4 regions of the Paenibacillus sp. Cedars genome follow, and region 2 is predicted to be linked to each of the others. Evidence: predicted binding sites of a transcription regulator. Region 2 holds the regulator's gene; each other region holds the start of a gene.

Evidence for each region. The regulator LexA, encoded in region 2, represses DNA repair genes until DNA is damaged. The targets are predictions, from matches to a motif close to CGAACATATGTTCG.
Region 1: a site for LexA is predicted at 1,229-1,242, ahead of B9D94_RS00740 (DNA polymerase IV). Genes of this name have one in related genera too.
Region 3: a site for LexA is predicted at 2,894-2,907, ahead of B9D94_RS04675 (SPL family radical SAM protein). Genes of this name have one in related genera too.
Region 4: a site for LexA is predicted at 2,358-2,371, ahead of addB (helicase-exonuclease AddAB subunit AddB). Genes of this name have one in related genera too.

Annotation. Positions count from the first base shown of each region.
Region 1 covers NZ_CP020864.1:152,137-156,469, reverse strand. Annotated here, with positions in the region: gene B9D94_RS00740 (DNA polymerase IV) at 1-1,203, opposite strand, end outside; gene B9D94_RS00735 (hypothetical protein) at 1,424-1,660, shown strand; gene B9D94_RS00730 (aspartyl-phosphate phosphatase Spo0E family protein) at 1,869-2,048, opposite strand; gene B9D94_RS00725 (LPD1 domain-containing protein) at 2,078-3,802, opposite strand; gene B9D94_RS00720 (phosphoadenosine phosphosulfate reductase domain-containing protein) at 3,894-4,333, opposite strand, start outside.
Region 2 covers NZ_CP020866.1:3,394,902-3,399,234, reverse strand. Annotated here, with positions in the region: gene B9D94_RS17180 (hypothetical protein) at 1-165, shown strand, start outside; gene B9D94_RS17175 (RNA polymerase sigma factor) at 304-843, shown strand; gene B9D94_RS17170 (hypothetical protein) at 836-1,654, shown strand; gene lexA (transcriptional repressor LexA) at 1,728-2,354, opposite strand; gene B9D94_RS17160 (LysM peptidoglycan-binding domain-containing protein) at 2,530-2,901, shown strand; gene B9D94_RS17155 (DUF896 domain-containing protein) at 3,101-3,307, shown strand; gene B9D94_RS17150 (hypothetical protein) at 3,468-3,992, shown strand; gene B9D94_RS17145 (HAD family hydrolase) at 4,035-4,333, shown strand, end outside.
Region 3 covers NZ_CP020866.1:652,329-656,661, reverse strand. Annotated here, with positions in the region: gene B9D94_RS04685 (ATP-dependent DNA ligase) at 1-841, shown strand, start outside; gene ligD (non-homologous end-joining DNA ligase) at 847-1,764, shown strand; gene B9D94_RS04675 (SPL family radical SAM protein) at 1,747-2,835, opposite strand; gene B9D94_RS04670 (YitT family protein) at 3,058-3,975, opposite strand; gene cls (cardiolipin synthase) at 4,143-4,333, opposite strand, start outside.
Region 4 covers NZ_CP020866.1:4,110,240-4,114,572, reverse strand. Annotated here, with positions in the region: gene B9D94_RS20745 (Na/Pi cotransporter family protein) at 1-579, opposite strand, end outside; gene B9D94_RS20740 (class I SAM-dependent rRNA methyltransferase) at 877-2,250, shown strand; gene addB (helicase-exonuclease AddAB subunit AddB) at 2,559-4,333, shown strand, end outside.

The DNA.
Region 1 (4,333 bases), on a different replicon from region 2:
CCTAATCAAGATTGAATTTCCATATTTCAGTTTCAGCGCATCGGTTGTCCGCTCAAGCGCCATCTGTCTTTCACGTCCAGTATCAAAAAGCGACAACTGATATTCATTATCCGGAGTGAGCTGCGTTAGGCTGATCCCCACACGACGTATTGGTAGCCCATCCCAATGTTCTTCCAGTAGCCTACAGGCCCAGCGATATACTTGCATGGTGATATTGGAGGGATCCTCCATCTTCATTTGTCTGCTAAACCCCGTAGGACGGTCAAAGTCTGCCCCCATACAACCGACCGACACAACATGACCCATGAAACCGAGGGCTCTGCATCGTTGGCAGACCAGCTCCGTCAGTTCCAATAGCACGACCTTGATTTCCTCCAGATGAGCATAATCCCGTGGCAAGGTCATCATGTGGCCGACTGATTTAGGAGCTACTTGGTGAGTCCCTGGCCGGACCGGGCTGTCGTCGATACCATTTGCGATGCGCCAATACATTTCAGCTTGGATGTCGGAGTTTTTCCCGAATTTTCGCCGCATCATTTGCTTAAGCTTCCCAAGAGGTGTCTGTGCGACGTGTCCGATCGTCGGGAGGCCCATAGTAATGAAATGTCTCGTCATCCTGCTCCCAGCCATAAACATGTCACTGACTGGCCGTGTCCAAAGTGTTTCAGGCAGCATTTCTTTGGTCAGGGTGAATATGCCGGATGAGTTCTTCTTAGCGTAATTATCACAGGCAGTCTTGGCAAGGATTTTGGTTTCGGCTAACCCGAACCGAGTATAGACCCCCGTGACTGCCTGAACGTGAGCCTGGATGATCCGTGCCATTTCTTCTGGAGTATCCGCAAAAAGATGCATTGATCCTGTTACATCAAGAAATTGCTCGTCAATACTGTAAGGCTCGACCAAGTCCGTATAGCTTTTGTAGATGTCCGTTATCAGCATGGATACGTCGATGTATCGCTGCATTCGCGGCTTGATCACTACAAGGTCTGGGCATTTTGCCACTGCTTCCCCAAGTCGTTCTGCTGTTGTAATTCCCTTTGCTTTAGCAAGAGGACATGCTGCTAACACAATTCCTGAACGACGTTCCGGATCCCCAGCGACCACCAAAGGCCGATCCTTATATTCAGGATGTTCAGCCTTTTCAACTGAGGCATAAAAAGACTGGCAGTCACCAAGCATCACCACACGTTTGGATGATTTCAACGCATATTCCTCCTTCGATAAAACAGGAACATTTGTTTGTATTATATGCGAACAACAGTTCCTTTATCAATGAGAAAAAAAGGGAAACTTTCAGATGATGTTCCTATTTTGTTCGGCTGTGCTATACAACAATTTAAGATATTGTTAAATAAAGCAGCTGGGCTCTAACGAAGAAAACAGACCGCATTACGAAGGTAGAGAATTATAAGGGGGTATTATCATGCGAAGATTCAACGAAATAAATGTTCATAACTCCACAGTCATCGAATGGGAAGGAAAGTTGTTAATTACGACACAGGATCCTTATCCAACTGATGAGGGGAAAATGTACACGGCTTTGGCAATAGATGAGGATGGGAACAAATACATTCTGGTATGGGATAATATCGATCCATTAGCGGTTGAAAAATCGAAAAACCATTGGGACCAGCCTTCGGGGATAACCCGCATAAAGTAGCACTTGTTAGGGGGGATATAGGACAGAGCGTGGAGCATAAGGACGGATGTTCTTTGCTGGGACAAGCGAGTATTTGCACGTACATCAGAAGAACATTGAACGAATAATGCTGGGCCTACCTGACCCATCAATAGCTCGAAAAACCAAGACGTACGAAAATGTGAAAAGAACAAGCGGGATCTCATCCGCCTGTTCTTTTCAGTTATTTTTATTTATTTCGATTTCGACGATCCATTGACATTGCTGTATATTCATTTATCAAACAATCAAGTTCCTGTGATTTTCTCAGAACATAAGCGGAATGAAGCCCTAAGCGTTTCCCCGCTTTATTCAGTATTCCTCGTTTTCGCTCAATATCTCTTTCCACTTCTTTCAAGGTCCTGGTCATTCCGATTCCTCCCGGTATTTAGTGTTATATCAATGCGCATTCCGCCAAAAATGGTCACTTGTGAAAATACCAAGCTGCAGCATTACTTCCCACCATTTACGGAAAGCAGCATTAATCAACTGCCTTTCCTCACCGGTCGGGTATGGTCCACCAAACTGAGTGCCATATACTAAGTACGAATTAGTCATTCCGGCCTCGGATAATTCATCTTCAATCCATGCCTCGAATGCCCTAGCAAAGAGTTCATGATTGCTACGCCAGTAGGCTCCTCGACTTTTAGCATCGGAATAAAACAGGCTTTCGTCTGAAGGGATGTAGAAGTTGTTTGGAACTTCCCTTCCCGCTTCCTTAAGTAAGTTACAATAAAGAATGCCTATGTCCATCCACATATTTTTCTTTATACGATATCGGCCCACCAAGGACTGAAGTGCGGCGCTCACATCGTAGTTATTCTTAGCTAATTCTCCCTTAACGCTTTGGTAATAATGATTTTCTGGAAGAGGGAGCGGATCAGGAACGCGAACAAGCCGTCTACCAGTACCTTCTTTTATGACCTTGATCAACGCTGCGAATGTCTCTTTTACCTCAACTGGAAGATGGGGGCCTGCATCGGTTCCGGATAATAAAGCCCGCTTACCATTCGTAAACTGATGGGAGTAAGAATATAAATTCTGATCCAAGGCATGAGCCCATTCATGGCACTGAGCCCCACCGCCGCGATACTTAGTCAAGTTCATGACGTTGGTAGCAACTTCAAAATGTGCAGCTGCTTTACCACTCCCTCGTGCTCCAAAGGCAAGCCCTAAGGCGCCATAAAATGAAATGGCTTTTGGGGGAAGCTTCAAAATCGAACCGAGATCGGCCCATGCATTCCCTGAACATAAAACGTGATATCGGCCGGCAGCATCATCGACCCAATTGCCGAACTGAATGCCGCGAAATCCATAATATTCAATGAAATCATCTGGCTTCGCAACCCCCGAGGGATTCTCCGATAAACGGATAACCTCTTCGGGCACCTTACGTTCCCAAAATGCTTTATTATTTTGCCGACTACTGCTTCGTTCCTTGGGCTTTGCCCAGTTCCAGTCTCGTCCTTCCTCCGAATCGAAAGCCCTCTGATAAACCTTTCGGTAGCCAGCAACAGTGCGTGACTTTGAAATGAAAAAGGATATAAATCGGTCTCCGAGTGATAGCCAATAGCTATATGTCAAAAGATCCGGATTTTTCTTTACTCGATACTCGGATTGCGAATAATATGCATTGCGAACATTCTCGCGTAGTATTGTCACGGCCTCTTGAACAGAGTCTATCGTCTTTGCGTCTTTAAATAACGTTCTCAGTTCATTCACTGCTTGAATAAAGTATCTTCTTTGCAGCGGATCATCGGCAGGACGTTGGCTAACGCGGCCCCAAATGAGCTTAATCACTAGGGCAGCTTCAGATGTGTAGCCCTCCTCCTGGAATGTTTCAGCACTTAATGAGTCGATCATCCCATCTTTGCAGACTTGATGGTATGCCTGGATAGGGTCATCTTCAATCGCGGTCTGCCACTCTGGTGAAAATCTGGCCAGACCGGCCGTAAGATGCTTCCGTGCTCCGCGCAATTCCTCGCCACAATCGTAGGCGTATTGTTTCTTACTGCTGGATGACGACGGAAGTGGATCCAGTACGACTTCATGCGGCATAGAAACTTGAAAGTCCTGATCGTATAAGAAGTAATCAAACAGTGACATAACTGATTGTTTAGACATATTTATACCTCCATGCTCCTCCGCGCAAGGCGGAGGTATTTTACCGTCCGCCAGGACGTAGAGAAAACAATGGGCAGTCATTCGTTTATCTTCAAATCATCGCTCTTCTTTTAACAAGCGCCCGCTTTATAGCTTCTGCATCTTCCTCCGAACATTGATCGACCCCTGTTCCATACGGATCAAACACAGAGTGCCCGAGCAATCGCTGGAATGGACCAGAAACACCGATTAACCGGTAGATCGCTTTACGGAACCTTTCAGTTACAGGAAAGCCTTCGACAGTTTCACGTTCTAGAACCATCTGATAGGCCGTAATGATTTCACTCTTACGCCATTCAATATCGAATCTAGCCATGGTCTGCAGGACGTGGGTTCGACAATCGATCGTCAAGTCACCGATCCCGCTTCCGATTTTAGACTTTCCGATGCGTTGAAATCCGGTAATGCCACCATAACGAATGTCCTGACCGATGGCTTTCAGAATTCGCCGGAACTGATAGTACTTTTCGTATTCCGGATGAGTCGAGATTA
Region 2 (4,333 bases):
TTATATCAATTGGATTGGAAAGAAACAGATACGGCAGGAAGTTATCAATTGGGTTTTTACGGATCTGAGCAGGATTTTAATCTTACTGCTGATATAGAATCCGTAAGAAGATTTGGTTCTGAATTTAAATTGGATTGGGACCAGGCTCCTTTAACGACTGAGTAACATAATCTTTAGAAACCAGATAACATTAACCGGGAATGAAGGGGATCTACTCCATGTGGGGGAAGATGCCTTTTTTATTTATCAAAATTAGGGAACTTTTACTCGCTTCAATGACTCTAATTAGATGAGGTGAATCGGTTGGAGCTTGAATACGTAACACAAATGTCGAAGATGGATACACAAACCTTGAATGAAATGATGAACCAGTATGGAAATGATATATGGAATTACGCCTATTTTTTGACCAAGCAACATGCTCTTGCTGATGACATTGCCCAAGAGGTTTTTATTAAGGCCTATTATGGAATACATACGTTTCGTGGGCAGTCGACGTTAAAGACATGGCTGCTTACAATTACAAGACATACGGCGTTCCGGCACAAACAGGCTTTTTTCTTGCGGAAAGTGACCTTGCAGGACAAGCCGCGTCTGGATGACCAGAGCCGGTCAGCTGAAGCGGAATATATGGAAAGTCAGTATACGGATGAGATATGGAGGATGATTATGAGTCTGCCAAGAAAGTTCAGGGAGGTGCTGGTTCTAGATCTTTACTACGAAATGCCGATCACTCAGATAGCGGAGCTTCTAAACGTAGCGACTGGTACGGTTAAATCCAGGCTGTATCGGGCGAGAAAAAAAGTGCAGAACATGTTAAAGGAGAATTCTGGTTATGAATGAGGAAAAGCCTGATTGGTACGAGCGAGCGCAACAAGGTCCTTTTCAAAATGAACCATTTACCGCCGAGATGAAAAATAAGGTACAGGTGTCATTGACCCAAGGTAGCCATAGATCAAAGCGTCGTCCATATTTACGTGTTGGTATGACTGGCGTGCTATTGTTTGTCACTCTACTGCTATTGATTCAGTTTCCTTGGGGGGAACGTACGGTACAACAGCATACGGCAGGGGGGGGACCATCCCCATCTGTGACGGAGACGATTCGCGCAGAAGGTACAACGGATGAAGGAACGTTACAGGTAGTTGCCATCGATAAGGAAGAGATAACGGAATTAGGAGCTCCCAGCTGTTTCGGACTCGAAACGGATCTGTCGTTTAAAGGGGATTACAAAGTGAAGTACGCGGCAGAGGGGACTTCGGAGGATGTGGTTGTCCTTGAGGATCTCACCTTCATACAACCAACTTCCGCTGCTCTTCAGATGATTCGATTGCCTTTTCAGGAAGCGGATGTGTTCATACTCGCCCCGCAATATAAGGACTGTCACGGAATACAAATCTATGCATTTGCGGTGGAGCATGGGAGTGGTAAGGCGGTGCAGCTGCAATTTGAGGAGGAGTTTTCTAGAGCCAGCACGTCCTATTACAGACCGGGCACTACACCTACGGTGAAAGATAATAAGCTTGTTCTGAAGTCCACGGAGGGTCCAGGCGGGGAAGGTTCGCCTGAAGATAATATGGCTGAGAGAATGTATCAATTAGATCTTAGGCAAAATGCCATGGTGATGGTCTTGCGCAAGGACCGGAAATCTTAAGGATTAAATAACGTAGCACAAGAGGTTACCATCCAACTAAGGAAGGTAACCTCTTGTTCATTGATATATGAAGTTAGTGTACATCCCTAAAGAGACCGATGACTTTGCCGAGAATGGTTACATGATTCAGGCGCAGGGGCTCGTAAGTAGGATTCTCCGGCTGCAAGCGAACGTGGTCCTTCTCTTTGTAGAAGGTCTTTACGGTTGCTTCGTCTTCCTCTGTCATCGCTACTACAATGTCCCCATTGTCTGCAGTTTGCTGCTGGCGAACAATGACATAGTCACCGCTATGTATGCCAGCTTCAATCATGCTGTCACCAACAACAGATAACATGAATACCTTATCGTCGCCTACATAATGCTGAGGGAGAGGGAAGTAATCCTCGATGTTCTCCATGGCGGTAATAGGTACGCCTGCAGTGACTTTACCGACAACAGGCACTCTGGCAATGGTGTGGGTAAACAGATTAGCGCTATCGGATTCTTCTTGGCCAAGCAGTTCGATCGCTCTTGGCTTCGTAGGGTCACGGCGGATCAGGCCTTTCTTCTCCAATCGGTCTAGATGCCCATGGACCGTTGAACTGGAAGCTAGTCCTACAGCCTCGCCGATTTCCCGGACAGAAGGCGGGTAACCCTTGCTACGAACTTCGTTGCGGATAAACTCTAAGATCGCCAGCTGGCGGCTGGATATTTTCGACATGCCGTATCAACCCCATTTAGTAACGTTTGGGAAAATTATAACATAGAACTTCCGTTCGTACAAACATAAGTTCTAAAAAAAGATAGAACAAATGTTCTTTTGGGTATTGTATCAAACAAGTGTTCGTGTTATTATGAATTCATAAGAGAACACTTGTTTGGGAGATGATGATTCCATGTTGAAATACAGTACATACCGTAGTATTTATGAGAACGTTCCTGTGCGAACGGAGAAGTCTTCGGTGACTTGGGTCTATCAATTGAAAACCAGAATGACTTCCATCCCCTTAATTAAACTTCTATTTATTCTGCTGATTGTTGCATCCTTTTGGACGGGGGCCTATTCCGTTTTTGCCGGGGGAATGGAGAAGCCGACAGGTGAGAAGTTGGTCATTGTTCAATCCGGCGATAGTTTATGGCGTATCGCTTCCCTTCATAAACCAGCTGATATGGATACGCGCGTATATATTGATAGTATTAGAAGAACGAACGGTTTGAAAGGTCCTGACATACAGGCAGGAGAGGTGTTATCATTACCGGTGTGGTAATGTAATGAGCAATCCATTCTAACGCATATTGTGTATTTCTAATTACTAATACTCTATTGTTAATGATGGGGAGAACCCATTCATACTGATCATACATTCATATTTATTCTTAATGAGAGTTTGCAAGGGTGCGGTTTCCTTGACAAGCTCTTTTTCACATGTTTAAGTTATAAATGATATTGGAATTGGAGGAGAAGGCATGGATATTGATACTTTGGTGGAACGCATTAATGTATTAGCAAGAAAACAGAAGAGTGAAGGGTTGACCGAAGAAGAGCAGAAGGAACGGGCTGAGCTTCGGGAAATATACCTTAACAATATTCGTAGTAACTTTAGACAACAGCTTGAATCGATTGAATGGGTAGATGAAAATGAAGAAAAAGGCGGCCCGCGATTAAAGCAGTAGTCTATGAAAACTGTCTCATGATCTGATCAGAGGATTAATGGGCAGATAGAAGGATAGAATTATAACATTTGGGATGCCGGTTCATTTGTAGAGAATTGAACACGGTTTCCCAAATTTATATGGTTTAAATCATATTGAAATTGAGTCCAGGGGGAACCATATGTCACGATCATGGGAAAGAAAAGTCAACAAGAATATGTCACAACTCAACAAGCAGCGTAAGAAGCAAGGGCTGTCCTCGTACCAAGGCTCCACCATCTCCGATAAGAGTGATGTGTTTAAAGGACGTAAATACGTTCTGCCGTTAGTGCTCGTTGCGCTTGCCGGGCTGTACGCCCTTCTGGGCACTGCAACGTCTGGGGCAACAGGAGGAAGCAATGATGTGTTGAACTGGGTGGGTGTTAGTTTGTATATTCTATTGGCGCTTATGATTTTCTTGCGTAAGCCTTATTTGAAGATAGAGCGTGCCTCTGTATCCACGATGAAATTCAACCGGGAACGCCGTTTGGCTGTATCTGACATCGAGAAGATCAAAATTGCTTCGGGTTCCGTGGTTATCCAGGGCAAAGGGAAAGCGGGCAATTGGGTGTTCTCACGCATGATGAATCTTTATGATACCAAAGCGATGGGCGAGAGGCTGGAGGAGTTTGCCAAAACTCATCAAATTCCAGTGGAGCATGACTAATCGACAGAGCAGATAACAGTCAATATGGGGAGTGGGAGAGAAATGCCGATAGCTGCAGTGTTATTTGATTTGGATGATACGTTATTGTGGGACGAACGAAGTGTGGAAGAGGCTTTCGAAGTGACAAGCCAAGCGGGGGCAGCGGAAACCGGCGTCAATGCAGCTGAACTGCTGTCTGCGGTCAGGGAGGAAGCAAGAGCGTTATATAAATCGTATGATACGTTTGCTTTTACTAAAATGATCGGAATTAATCCGTTTGAAGGCTTGTGGGCGAATTTTACGGCTGGAGCACAGCCGGAATTCAGGAAACTTCAGGAACTTGCACCCGTTTACCGCAAAGA
Region 3 (4,333 bases), 2.7 Mb from region 2:
CACGGGTGAGGAGTGGGGATACCAATTGAAATGGGACGGCGTGCGAATTCTGGCCGGAGTAGACCCTAGCGGCGTATCCCTGTACTCCCGTAAGCTGTTGGATAAAACCTCCCTGTATCCCGAAGTCGTTCAGGCATTATCCGGGCTGAATGAACGGCGTCTTCTCCTGGATGGTGAGGTTGTCTACTTTCATCCGGAATTAGGTCGACCCGTGTTCCAGAAGGTTCTCCAGCGGGAGCGATCGCGTGCCATCAGCACGCACGCTCCTCTGTTCACGTATGTCTTGTTCGACATTCTGGTGGACGGCGATCAGGACCTGCGCAAGCTTCCTTATCTTGAACGCCATCATCGGCTGAAGGAAGCCGTTTCCGCCACGCCGGGTCTGCTGATCGCAGATTTGTTTCTTGAGGGCGAGCATTTATGGAATTGGGCCGAGGAACGAGGCTGGGAAGGCATTGTAATGAAGCGCCTCAGCTCTCCATATCGCGAAGGCAAGAAGCATCGGGATTGGTACAAAAAGAAAATTGCCGTTAACATGACAGCCACGGCTGTTGGACTCATCATGAGGGAGGGCCGCGTAGCCAGCCTGGTTATTGCCGATGACGAGGGCAGCTATATCGGCAGAGCATCCCTCGGGCTTAATGAACAGACCAAAAAAAAGCTGCTGCAGTATGCGGAAAGCCACCAGGCTGGGGCCGCTTGGCACGCACTCCATAATGACCTAAAAAAAGAACTGCTTGCCTGGCTCAGTCAGCCGCTGACGGTGCAGGTTACATTTCTCGAGTGGAGTCAGGACGGCATGATGCGCCATCCCAAACTTGTCTCGATTGAGGGGGTGTAAGCAGCATGGCCCGTACCGTCAAAGGAACCTTGAACATTGAAGGTCAGGAGATTCAAATTACCAATCCGGACAAACCGCTGTGGCCGGAGGTCGGCATTACCAAGGCCATGTATCTGCAAAAACTCGCAGCGATATCGCCTTTCCTGCTTCGATATTGCCAGGGAAGGCTGCTGACTACCATCCGATACCCGCATGGGGTGCAAGGCGAATCGTTCTATCAGAAAAATGCGCCGGAGCCGCTGCCTCCTTTTGTGCACACCTATGTGCATGAGAACATTAATTATGTGCTGCTGAATGGATTGCCCGAGCTGCTCTGGCTCGGGAATCTGGCTGCACTTGAGTTTCATCCGTCGCTGCATTTGGCAGGCAGCGATCAGCCCTGCGAATGGATGATTGATCTGGATCCGACCCTGCCAGAGGAACCCCGGATCATGGAGGCAACTGCAATCGTTGGCAATGTGCTGAACTCCTTGGGGCTGAACTCTGTGCCAAAAACCTCCGGCGCAACCGGGGTTCAGATCATCGTCCCGATTCCGGCAGGCGTAACTTTTGATGAGCTTCGCGCAGTCGGTCAATTCGTAGGCCAATATGTGACGGAGAAATTCCCTAAGCTGTTCACCATCGAGCGGCTTAAGAAAAATCGCGGGGATAAAATCTATTTCGATTATCTACAGCACTATAGCGGAAGAACCCTTGCTGCCCCTTATACACCTCGGGCGCGCAAGCTTGCGACCGTCTCTACCCCGCTGACCTGGGAAGAGGTCCATCGGGATGTTTCGCCTACAGAATTCCACCTGCTGAACATTGTAGAGCGTCTGCAAGAAAAGGGGGATCTGCTGCAAGCATTGCCTCCGCAACCGATCGAAAATGTCATCCGTCACCTGACATCCCAAGGAAAGAACGCGTCAAAAAGGAAAGGCTAGCTGCTCAATATCCGGCATCAGTTCCTCCCGGGAAACTGGCACAGCCGGTTGGGGCAGCTTTTTCGGCTTTGGAGATCTAGCCATGTCTGGCTGTGGCAGATGAAGATTATGACCCCCTTCGTCCGATATTTCGAATGGTTGAGAAAAGCCGGAATTCGTCCCATTCGCACCCGTGATGGCAGCAGGCTCCCGCTTGCTCTGACCGCTCAGATCATATTCGCTGAGCAGTCGGGCCGCCATCGACTTAAAAGCATGAACGTAGTGTTCTTCTGCATAGGCGCCTTGCCTATATAATTCGCGATAAGACTGAACCACATCGGGGAACTGGTTTTTAAGCGTCTCGATATACCATTTCTTCACATCGCGAGACAGCCTCAGCAATGAGATCATGGCAAAAGAAATGCCCCTCTCCTTCGACTGGGACAAAAGCTCCTTCAACTCTGATTCATCATCCGTCAGAAAAGGCAGCACGGGTGCAACAAACAGTCCTGTCGTTATGCCGGCTGCCGATAAAGCGCGCATCGCTTCAAGCCTGCCCCCTGGGTGCGGTGATGCAGGCTCCAGCTTCCGGATGATGTCCCCGTTCAGCGTATTCAAACTGATGTTGACTGACACATTCTCCATCCGGGTCAAAATGTCCATGTCCCTCAGCACGAGTGGAGAGCGCGTTGTAATGCTGGTAGAGATACGGTATTTGGCGAGCAGCTTCAAGCATTCCCGCGTGATTCCCTCTTTGCCCTCGATCGGCTGATACGGGTCCGTTGCCGTACCGATCGTAACCTGTCCAATGGATATGCGCATCGCTTCAATATCATGATCAAACTTCCTCGCCGCGCTCAATAGCTGCTTCTCCAGTGCTTCGGCCGCATTTGCCTTCATAAAGATATGATGCTGGAATTCGTCCTCTGCCCCCATGCCGATAAACGATTGAAAAGCACGGGCATAACAAAAACTGCACCCATGTCCGCAACCACGATACGGATTAATGGACCAATCGAAGGGCATCCTCTCTTCTTTCACCCTGTTTAATGTTTGTTTAGTGGTTATGCGTTCGTATTGCGTATGAGCCATTCCTCTTCCTCCCCTCGGATACTGCCATGATAAAGGTTGGGTATATCCTTAATTTTATCAAACATATGTTCCTATTATAAGTGAAACTTACTGGATTTACAAATAAAACTCCAGTTCACATCGTCAATAAAAAAACGTTAACTGAATTCTCATACTCGCTAAATAAAAAAAGTTCCACCCGCTGTTAAACAACACGGGTGAAACCTATATATCGGTACCATATTAATGGATTGCCTTCTTCTTAAAGCGACCGCCCTTCACATCATGGATGTTGCCGATAGCAACAAAGGCTTGGGAGTCCCAGTCTTCCACAATGGATTTCAGCTTCGCTTCCTCCAGGCGGGTAATGACAACAAAAATGACCTTCTTGCTATCGCCCGAGTAAGCACCCTCTCCATCCAGATAGGTAACGCCACGTCCCAATCGCTGGGTCAATGCATCACCAATCTCCTTATGCTTGTCACTGATAATCCAAACCGATTTGGATTGATCAATACCTTCAATCGTAATATCAATCAGTTTAAACGCCAGGTAATAAGCAATGAGTGAATACATGGCATGATCCCATCCGAAAACAAAACCTGCACTGCCCAGAATAAACACGTTGATGAACATCACGATTTCACCGACAGAGAACGGTGACTTCTTGTTGATCAGGATAGCCACGATTTCCGTTCCATCCAGGGAGCCTCCGGATCGGATAACTAAGCCAACCCCAATACCGAGGAGAACGCCGCCGAACACGGCCGCAAGCAGCGGATCGATCGTAAGCGGGTCGACTGGATGAAGGAAATAAGTGCCAATGGACATGACCAATACGGCGTATAGCGTGGATAGAGCAAACGTTTTTCCGATCTGTTTATATCCTATAAACAAAAACGGAAGGTTGAACAAGGTCAAGAATATCCCCAGCGGAATTTCTGTGATATGAGAAACCATAATGGATACCCCGGTAATTCCTCCGTCAATAATCTTGTTCGGCACCAGAAATATTTCGAGCCCTATTGCCATCAATACCGCACCGAAAGTTAAGAACACCAGACGGCGGAGAATCTTCAAAGTTGCTGAGCCTGCTTTGGGATTCTCCGGCTTCTGCTGCTCCGCTTTCACTTGTGCAAGAATCTTCACATCACTTGACATAAATCTCCCCCGTTCAACTTATGGAAACTAAGTTAATATATATTTATAAGTGGAACTTATATAAATATTCTATCATATAAATAAAAGCTGGACATCCAAATTTCAAAGTTCTTCCTCCTTTTTACTTGCTTTCTATTAAATATGACATTCGATGTAATATATTACAGTTATAGAAGTGGCGACAGCATGCGGCATAATATTTCCGCTGCTTTCTGCCATCTTCCCCGCTGCCGAAATGCCTCCGCATCAATAGGGCGGCTCTGTCTCAGGTCCTCCCTGAAGTCCGATACCAAGCGCTCTATGGGCTGCTGATCAAACAGCACGGCAGTCAGCTCAAAATTACAGAAGAAACTCCGCA
Region 4 (4,333 bases), 720 kb from region 2:
AATGCCCCAGAGGACGCTTCGCGAAGCATGGTCGAGAAACCATTGGAACACGCCAAGGCTTTGAAGGGTGGGGCCGATGGATTGCATGAATTGAATGGCGAGCAGCACAAGCGAGAATCCGGCAACCGCCAAGCAGAGAAACTGACTGCGGATCAGCTTCTCTTTTAATTTGTCATAGCTGGAAGGTACGTGTTCGCTGACGAGTACAGCTCCAATCCATAACATCAGGGAGAGGACAAGGAGGGGCATGGCTACCTGTCCGATTTGAAGACTGATGAGCTCCGTGGTAACCGTTGTGCCGATGTTGGTGCCTAGAATGATGCCCAGGGTTCCGGCAAAACTCAACAGGCCGGCATTCGCGAATCCTATCGCTAGTACGGTTACAGCGGTGCTGCTCTGGAGCAGTGCTGTTACCGCAGTGCTGGCGATCATGCCCTTGATGGGTGTGGATGTCGCTTGGTGGAGCCACTTATGCAACAGGGGACCGGCCCAGCGCTGGAGGGCAACCTCCATGACCTTCATACCGAACAGGAACAGAACAAGACCATAACAGATGGGAAACCAGAGTGAGGATAGCATGATGTTCTCCTTTTCTGAGGAATAAAGTGTGAGATAATAACGTCGGCCGCGGCGGAAGGACTTGACCGGATCTCTTCGGTAAGACCTCCATCGGTGCTTTTCTTAAGATTATGGAATTTATAACAGTTCACCGAAGCTGAGCGAATTGGATAATCGCAAGAAAAACATCCTTTACACGCTGTCTGTCTTACGCAAAAAACACGTCGGTAGACGCTTTTCTTATTACGTATATGACCCCTGGCGGACATGCATGCCTATAGATATGGCGCAGGGGATAACTTAAGGAGTGAACATACAGTGCCATCGGTTATTTTGGAGCGCAGTCGAAAAAAGAGATTGGAGCAGGGGCATCCCTGGGTTTATAAAAGCGAGATTGCCTCAGTTGAGGGAGAGCCGAAACCGGGGGATCTGGTTTCTGTGTTAAACCACCAAGGGCGGTTTCTTGCCTCGGGTTATTACAATCCGCAGTCTCAAATCACGGTACGCACCGTTTCCTACGAGCCGGTTGAGTTGATGAATCGGACTTTTTTTGCCGCCCGTTTTCAGGAGTGCCTGAAGCACCGGGAACGGTTTATCGGGGAAGAGAACGCCTACCGGCTGGTATACGGAGAAGCCGATTTTTTACCCGGTTTGATTGTAGACCGTTTCGCTGACGTGCTGGTTGTGCAGCTGCTGACGCTGGGTATGGATCGCTGCCGTGAAGAGATTGTGAGTGCGCTGGTTGAGGTTATGCAGCCAAAAGGGATCTATGAGCGGAGCGACGTATCCGTTCGTGAGCTGGAGGGACTTGAGCTGCGCAAAGGGGTCCTCTACGGAGAGTGTCCGCGCCACGTAACCGTGACGGAGAACGGCCTCAAGATTAAGGTTGATATCGAAGAGGGACAGAAGACGGGATATTTCTTTGACCAGCGTGAGAATCGGGCTTCCATTAAACCGTTAATGACCGGCTGGGGAAGCCGCAGCGGAATTGCGCTTCAAGCAGTGGAATCGGGTGGTGAGCTGAAGAAGGTGCCTGTGAACAAGAGTGGAAAAGAAGTTACTTTTCCATATTGGGACGGAGCCACGGTGCTTGAATGCTTTTCCCATACGGGCAGCTTCACCCTGCATGCTTGCCAATATGGCGCCAAGAAAGTTACCTGCCTCGATATTTCGGAGCATGCAATAGACAGTGCCAGAGAGAATGTCGAACTGAACGGATTTCAGGATCGGGTGGAGTTCGTCGTGGATGATGCCTTCCAATATTTGCGGAACCAGGTAAAAGGACTGGATGAACGTGAACAGCGGGCCAAAGGGGATCAGAAGGTAGACACCTCCAAACCCCTGACAGCAGGAGGCGGCCGTTCCTGGGATGTGGTAATTCTGGATCCACCGGCATTTGCCAAAACCAAGTCAGCCGTCAAAGGGGCTTGCCGCGGATACAAGGACATCAATTTGCATGGCATGAAACTGGTGAACGAGGGCGGTTATTTGGTTACGGCTAGCTGCTCGTACCATATGCGGCCGGATTTGTTTCTGGAGACGATCCAGGATGCGGCCCAAGATGCAGGCAAAATTCTGAGATTGGTGGAATGGCGTGCCGCTGGTAAAGATCACCCCCAAATCCTTGGGGTGGACGAGGGGCATTATTTGAAATTCGCTGTGTTTGAAGTGCGCAGCAAATCAAGACTATAGAGTGCTGCCGAATCGTATGGATAAGAAGGATCTTCCAAGTGGTGGGTAAACCATGAGGGGAGGTCCTTTTTCTTATGCACACAATATTTTGGAATGGCAATGAAATCCAAACGTATGTTCCATCAAACCGCACTTATGTTATACTAGTGATCAGCATCTTTTTTGATAGAGTGCTAACAATTACAATGGATTTTACATCCTTTTTGGTCAAATAAATCATAGATTCAAGGGTATGATTTCATCGGAACGATATCGTGTTCTCTGGTGAAGGAGTACCCTTTGGCAGACACTGTGGAAGGGGGCATAGCATGAGCGTTCAATTTGTGATCGGAAGGTCAGGCAGCGGCAAGAGCACATTGATCCGTCAAGAGATGATGGATCAACTGGAGCGGGATCCCAGGGGGAATCCGATGATTCTGATCGTTCCGGAGCAGGGGTCCTATGAAGCCGAACACGCACTCGTGAATGCGGGAGGCATACGGGGCATGATGCGTGCGCAAGTGCTCAGTTTCCGCCGATTGGCCTACCGGGTCATGCAGGAGACTGGCGGAGCAGCGAAAGTGGCGATCAGTGAAGAAGGAAAACGCATGCTGATGTATAAAATTTTGCGGAGGCGCAAAGAAGAACTGCAGCTATTCGGCGCCTCAGGCGAGCAGCTCGGTTTTGTCGGTAAGCTGAGTGAGCTCTACACGGAAATGAAGCGATACTGCATTGACGCTTCCTGTGTGGAGGAGCAGCTGAGCCAGATGATGTCGGGCTCCGGAAATTCTCCGATGCTTCGCCGAAAGCTGGAAGATATCGTAACTGTATTCCGTGATTTCGAACTCGAGATATCGCGGCTGTACACGGATGAGGAAGACACACTTGCCTCACTGGCGGAGGGCGTGGCGGACTCAGAATACATCAAGCGTGCCGACATCTGGATCGATGGCTTCCATGGCTTTACCCCGCAGGAGTATCGGGTGCTCGGGGAGCTTATCCATCATGCCAATCACGTCACGATAGCTCTGACACTCGACAAACCTTATATGGATGGGGCTGTTCCACATGAGCTGGATTTGTTTCATCCTACCGCGGTGACGTACATAAAGCTGAAAGGAATTGCCGATGAGTTGGGAATGGATGCGGAACACCATATGCTGCATCCTGAAGTGCCGCCGAGGTTTCAGGATTCCCCGGTGCTGGCGCATCTTGAGCGCGGTTATGACCGGAAGAAGCGCTGGACGGGAGCTTATGGAGACGGGAATCATGAGGACAAGGAGAACGGCCGCAGAGAAGGGCTGCTTCTTCATGCTGCCAGCCATCGCCGGGCCGAAATCGAAGGGGCACTTCGAGAGATGCTGCGCTTGGCGCAGGAGGAAGGAGCGAGATTCCGGGAGATGGCGGTATTCGTCCGGAATATGGGAGATTATGAGCATCTGGTAGGCCCGTTATTCAAGGAATACGATATTCCTTATTTTCTGGATCAGAAGCGGAGCGAACTGCACCATCCGTTAGTTGAATTCATTCGCTCGGCTCTGGATGTCATTGGGCGAAGATGGCGTTATGAGGATGTGTTCCGCTGCGTGAAGACGGATTTGCTGCTTCCGCTGGACGGCTCCCTGAACCGGGAGGATATGGACCGGTTGGAGAATCATGTGCTCGCTTCCGGGATTCATGGTTACCGCTGGACGGATGGCCGTCCGTGGAAGGGGATTCCAAGTCTCTCTCTAGAGGATGGAGAAAACGAGGTGCTCAATCTCGACGGCATGCAGGCTATTGAATACGCAAGAAGGGTCATCGCAGAGCCGCTTCATGCGTTCGAGAAACGGATGAAAAAGGCTGCGACCGCCATGGATAAGAGTACGGCAGTTTATCGCCTTCTGGAGGAGTGCGATGTACCTGAGAAGCTGGAGCTGCTCAGCCGGGCCGCGTTGGACGCAGGACGTCCAGAGGAAGCCAGGGAGCATCGCCAGGTATGGGGAGCCGTGCTTGACCTGCTTGACCAGATTGTGGAGATGATGGGTGCAGAGAAGCTGAGCACGGAATTGTTTACAGGGGTGCTGGATACGGGTCTCACTGAAATGAAGATGGCCCTTGTACC